DNA from 2 places in the Paenibacillus sp. FSL R7-0312 genome. Region 2 is predicted to be linked to the other one. Evidence: predicted binding sites of a transcription regulator. Region 2 holds the regulator's gene; the other holds the start of a gene.
The links. The regulator CtsR, encoded in region 2, represses protease genes until heat stress. The targets are predictions, from matches to a motif close to ATGGTCAATAAAGGTCAAACA.

Region 1 (3,112 bases), 860 kb from region 2:
GAGGTTATCTGGGAGGATTCACAGGCCTGAATACAGAGAAATACTTCTATCTGAAAGAGGGCAAAGCCGTGCTCTTCTTCCAGCAATATGAGTATACTGCATACGCTACAGGCTTCCCGGAGGTAATCTTCAGCTTCAAAGAGCTGCTGCCGGACGGAAGCAGTCCGTTCGCTGCACTGAAATAATATAGTAGTTTCATATATCCTGCCCATGCGTTTCCTCCGGAGACATAAGGGCAGGATTTCTTTTGCGGGCCTATTAAGGCTGCCCTGCCGTTACCACATCCCCGAGGCAGTCATAAGCTAAAGAAAGCAAGCAGCTTATAGCGGGGAGGGAAGGATATGGTCTATCAATATACGGCCATTGGAGATTCATTAACGACCGGGTTCGGGGCGCTGCCCGGGAACGGATTTGTCCCCGTCTACCGCCGGATGGCGGAAGGGCGGCTGCAGACTCCGGTGGCTTCAGCGAATCTTGGAGTGAACGGTCTGACAACAGCAGGGCTGGAGCAGCGTCTCAAGACAGATGGCGGCTTTCGTTCTGCGGTTAAGGATGCGGAGATCATCACCGTCTCTATTGGCGGCAATGATCTGATTAAGGCCGCCAAAGCCGCAGCGGGGAGGCCAGGTGAGCTGAATGGATATCTGCAAAAAGCGCTCCGGGACTGCAAACGGAATTTCAGTGATATTATGAATACTCTGGCACAGCTGAAGGCGGGTACGCGAAGTCCTTACATTATCCGGATTGTAGGTCTCTATAATCCGTATCCTCAGGTGGATGCGGCTACAGATTGGGTGCGACAGTTCAACCGCTATGCTGCCGGCTACAGCAGTTATGTTGTGGGGTTTGCTTCCATTTATCATGAATTTGCCGGCAATGAGCGGGGGCTGCTGTTCCTGGATCATATCCATCCGAACGGCAGGGGCTACCGGGTGATTGCCGGCAAGCTGGATGCCCTGGGATATGGAACCTTGAGGTGAAACATCAGTATATATGCCACATAAAGAGGCGCCGCAGACCTGTAGGTCCGCGGCAGCCTCTTTATGTGTTGGTGAAGTATAGAAATTAAACGCCAGTCGGCAATGTCTTCTCAATGACTTTATCGACAATACCATATTCAGCTGCATCGGCAGCACTCATGAAGTAGTCACGGTCGGTATCCTTCTCGATCTTCTCGATCGGCTGGCCCGTACGTTCGGACAGGATACGGTTCAGCTTCTCGCGCAGCTTGATGATGCGGCGGGCGCGGATTTCGATATCTGAAGCCTGACCCTGGGCACCGCCGAGTGGCTGGTGAATCATAATTTCGCTGTTCGGCAAGGCAAAGCGTTTGCCCTTGGCGCCGGCGTTCAGCAGGAAGGCTCCCATGGAAGCGGCCATCCCTACACAGATGGTGGATACATCCGGTTTAATGTACTGCATTGTATCAAATATAGCCATACCCGCTGTAATGGAACCGCCAGGGCTGTTCACATACAGGTGAATATCCTTATCCGGATCCTCGGCAGCCAGGAAGAGCATTTGTGCGATGATGGAATTGGCTACCACGTCATTAACCTCCGTTCCAAGGAAAATGATGCGGTCCTTCAGCAGGCGGGAATAGATGTCATAAGCGCGCTCACCGCGGTTGCTCTGTTCTACTACCATAGGAATATAACTCACGTGGAAAACCTCCTTGAAATTGGTGCTTCGAATGTGTTCATTTTTTACTGTTACCGTATTAACCACATGATAAACAAATTCAAACAAAAAGTCAAAGAAAGTCAAACTTAGTTTCAAAAAAAAGAGCCATCAAGTGGCTCTTTGGTTAAATGTAGTATAAGCATTGCTAAATTATGTACAAAAGTGAACATAATGGCGCGCCCGCCAAGAATCGAACTTGGATCTCAGGCTTCGGAGGCCTACGTCATATCCATTGGACCACGGGCGCAACAGAAATTATTATAATACACTTCTCGCATAAAAGCAATGTGTAAAACCCATCGTTCAAAAAATAGTTTTTTCCGACCTTCACAGGCAGATACTAGCTTCCAACCTGACAGTCAGGTGCTGGAGGTTATCAGTCATGCAATTAAGGTCATGGTTACCTCTTACAGACCGGCAGATGTATAAGATGAAACCAGTCTGAGAATTATAGTCTCGGAACACTTGCACTCCGCGTCAGTTTTGGGTAGAATATGGGTGGGACTTAAAAAGTTAACCCGGGACATTTTGAGACCACGAACAAGGGAAAAGAGAAAGACGAAGTTGCAGGAGTGAAAGCATGCGTAATTTATTGGAAATCCAAAAGCAGCTTCTGCCTGATCTCATGGAAACCCTTAAGAGACGGTATACGATTCTACATCAGATCATGCTGTCCGATATTATTGGGCGCAGAACGCTTGCCGCCTCGCTTGATATGACCGAGCGGGTGCTGCGCGCCGAGACGGATCTTCTGAAATCGCAAGGGCTCATTGAGATCGAGAGCGTCGGCATGCGCGTTAGCGAAGCCGGGCGCAGACTGCTTGACCTGATGGAGCCGATCGCCAAGAGCCTCTTCGGCCTGGATGATCTGGAAGAGAAAATTCGTACTACGTACGGTCTCAGTAAAGTAGTTGTTGTACCTGGCGACTGCGAGACCTCACTGTTCACCAAACGTGAACTGGGGCGTGCAGGTTCGAAGGCACTGCTCAGTGTACTGCGCAGTGACGACACGATTGCTGTCACAGGCGGATCGACCCTGGCCGAAATGGCCGATCAGTTGACCCCGCCGCTATCCCTTTCCTATAAGAACGCCTGGGTAGTTCCGGCGCGTGGAGGATTGGGAGAGAGCATGGAGATCCAAGCCAACACCATTGCTTCGACCATGGCTAAACGGATTGGTGCCAATTACCGTTTGCTGCATGTGCCTGATCTACTCAGCGGCGATGCCTATCAGTCGCTCGCACTGGACTCCAATATTGGAGAGATTGTGGAGATTATCCGCAGATCGCGTATTATTGTGCATGGAATTGGCGATGCCATTGAAATGACTCACCGCCGCAAGCTGGACCCCGCTACAATCTCAGAGATTCAGGACGAGGGTGCGGTAGCCGAATCGTTCGGATATTATTTCAATGAGAATGGTGAGGTG
Region 2 (3,112 bases):
GGCGGCTGATATTAAAGTATTGCAACAGCTGTATGTCTCATTTGCAGCCCGGTACAACGGGACACTGCAGCGTACGGAGGAATGGTGGAAGGAAAAAGTACTCGATGAAGATACACATCAGTGTGTATTTTATTCGCAGCAGGGTGAACCGGAAGGGTATGTGCTGTATAAAATAGTGAACAAAGAACTGGTCATTGATGAATTTGTCTATCTGAATGAGAAGGCCCGCCAAGGGCTGTGGACTTTTCTGGCTAACCATGACTCGATGATCACCGGAGCTTCATTGAAGCTGGTGCCTTCTGATGATATCCTGCCGTATCTCCTTCCCGATCCGCGGATTACGCAGGAGAATTATCCATATTTCATGGCACGTATTGTTAAAGCTAAGGCTTTTGTGGAGAACATGACTTTAAACGTGCTAAGCGGCGTTCAGGAACGGCTGCTTTATATTGAAGATGAGCATGCCCCCTGGAATAACGGCCTGTGGCGTTGGACAGCAGCTGAACATGGGGAGGTATCATTTACTCAGATCCAGGGGGATAGATCAAACGCTGATCTTATATGCAATATTGGTACACTTACCGCGCTGTTGATGGGATATAGACGTCCAGCTGAAATGGCCCGATATGGACAGTTATCCGGTACACATGAAGCTGTAGATTGGCTGGAGGGGCTGATCCCGCAGGCGCAAACGGCTTTATTTGATTTTTTCTGACAAACCTGAAGGCTCTTCCGCTTACCGTAGAAGCAGGGGGAGCCTTATATACATAACTCCTTGCAATGGGATCCGTGAAGCTATTCGGAATACAATACGGTTAAAAAGTAAAAAATAAGAGCAACCACTTGGAATTCAGTGAGAATATGTTATAATATGAAAAAAGTCAAAGAAAGTCAAAGTCAACGCGAGCCTGGCAGCAGTGTTCTTAGGATTGTAACAGTTGGTGGTCGGGCTACGTACGAAGGCTATTGCAGCCGATTCGCACTTCAGTCCCCGGGTTAAATTCTTTAGAGCTATGTATGGACGGCGGACGTTGGCACAGCACAAGCTTAACCAAGGCTTACACACTGGAGGATGAGTGATGCGTAATATCTCCGATATTATTGAACAATATCTGAAGAATATTTTGCATGAAAGTCCCGAAGGTACGGTGGAAATTCAGCGCAATGATCTGGCGGACCAGTTCTCCTGTGTGCCGTCACAGATCAATTACGTCATCAGTACACGCTTTACTTTGGAAAAGGGATATGTAGTGGAGAGCAAACGCGGCGGTGGAGGGTATATCCGGATTCAGCGCTTCGAGCTGCCTCAGAATGTGGCACTGTATGCACACCTGAACTCCACAATAGGGAATGATATTGACCAGAATTCCGCCGAAGGACTGATTTATCAGCTGGAGGAGGCCCGTTTTCTCTCCAAGCGTGAAGCGTGTCTTATGCGGTCCGCTGTTTCCCGGGAATGCCTGACGGTTAATCTGCCGTACCGGGATGAGATTCGTGCCAAGCTAATGAAGGCCATGCTAATCTCTTTGTTAGGTAAATAATTGTCAAAATGTGAGGGAGGGACACCGCTTATGCTATGCCAGGAATGCGGGGTCAAACCGGCTACACTCCACTTCACGAAGATCGTGAACGGAGAGAAGACAGAATTTCATATTTGTGAAAGCTGTGCGCGGGAAAAGGGGGAGCTTATCCCCGGTACTGCCGGAGGATTCTCCATACACAGCTTGCTTTCCGGACTGCTTGATCTGGAGAGCGCAGGCAAGGGCAAGTCAGAGGCCGCACAGACTGTGCAGGGGCTGCAGTGTGAGAACTGCGGTATGACCTATTCACAGTTCAGCAAGCTGGGACGTTTCGGCTGCAGCTCCTGCTACAAATATTTTGACAGCACGCTAGACCCGCTCTTCAGACGGGTACACGGAAGTACGGCCCATGTGGGCAAGCTTCCCAAACGCGCCGGTGCACAGATCATGTGTAAACGCCAAATTGACGAGCTGAAGCAGGAATTACAGCAGAGCATTATGCAGGAGGAGTTTGAAACTGCAGCTGAGCTGAGGGACAGAATCCGCAAACTTGAAAAAGAAATGCCACAAGAGTAAAGTCTTTGATATATAGGAGGGGATTCCACATGTCAAGTCTCCGGTTTACCGAACAAGCACTCAGTGACTGGATGCGCTGCGGCGGGAGTCATTCCGAGATTGTTATCAGCAGCCGCATGCGTATTGCCCGTAATCTGGAGCACCTTCCTTTCCCGCTACTAGCGTCTGCGCAGCAGTCGGAAGAGGTGCTGGAGCAGCTTGCTCCTGTATTTCAGGGAGAAGCCTCTGCGGATTTCGGCAACTTTCAGCTGCTGAGGCTGGATGAGCTCGATGAGCTGGATAAAAAAGTACTGGTGGAGAAGCATCTGATCAGTCCTAATCTGGCTGATGATTCCAAAGGTGGAGCAGTCATTCTTAATGAGGACGAGTCAGTCAGCATTATGATCAACGAGGAGGATCATCTCCGCATTCAATGCCTGTTTCCGGGCCTGCAGGTCAGAGAGGCTTGGGTAAGGGCAACAGCCATCGACGATATCTTTGAGGCTGCTGTGAATTACGCCTTTGATGACCGCAGAGGGTACCTGACCAGTTGTCCCACCAATGTGGGGACAGGGCTTAGGGCTTCAGTAATGGTTCATCTGCCGGCGCTGGTCATGACCCATCAGATTAACCGGATTCTATCCGCAGTTAATCAGGTTGGTCTTACCGTTAGAGGAATTTATGGTGAAGGCAGCGAAGCAGTAGGAAATATCTTTCAGATCTCCAACCAGATTACGCTTGGTCAGACCGAGAATGAGATTATTGAGAATCTCCACAGCGTAGTCACCCAGATTATAGAGCATGAGCGGAACGCGCGGGAACGCCTGCTTGTGGATTCCGCCCTGCGGATTACCGACCGCATCAAACGTTCATACGGGATTCTAGCCTACGCGGCTGTGATGGAGCTTAAAGAGTCTGCACAGCGGCTCTCCGATCTGAGGCTTGGTGTAGATTTGGGGATACTGGAAGGGCCATCGATTTCAGTGCTTAATGAGCTGAATGTCAAGACTCAGCCGGGCTTTCTGCAAAAGCTGTTC

Region 1: clpP (ATP-dependent Clp endopeptidase proteolytic subunit ClpP) is a predicted target of CtsR. The motif match lies at 1,750-1,770, and genes of this name have one in related genera.

Annotation. Positions count from the first base shown of each region.
Region 1 covers NZ_JBBORE010000001.1:1,176,415-1,179,526, reverse strand. Annotated here, with positions in the region: gene MKX70_RS04910 (PdaC/SigV domain-containing protein) at 1-185, shown strand, start outside; gene MKX70_RS04905 (GDSL-type esterase/lipase family protein) at 342-980, shown strand; gene clpP (ATP-dependent Clp endopeptidase proteolytic subunit ClpP) at 1,066-1,662, opposite strand; tRNA gene MKX70_RS04895 (tRNA-Arg) at 1,856-1,930, opposite strand; gene MKX70_RS04890 (sugar-binding transcriptional regulator) at 2,264-3,112, shown strand, end outside.
Region 2 covers NZ_JBBORE010000001.1:2,039,066-2,042,177, forward strand. Annotated here, with positions in the region: gene MKX70_RS08780 (GNAT family N-acetyltransferase) at 1-715, shown strand, start outside; gene MKX70_RS08785 (CtsR family transcriptional regulator) at 1,080-1,541, shown strand; gene MKX70_RS08790 (UvrB/UvrC motif-containing protein) at 1,572-2,096, shown strand; gene MKX70_RS08795 (protein arginine kinase) at 2,126-3,112, shown strand, end outside.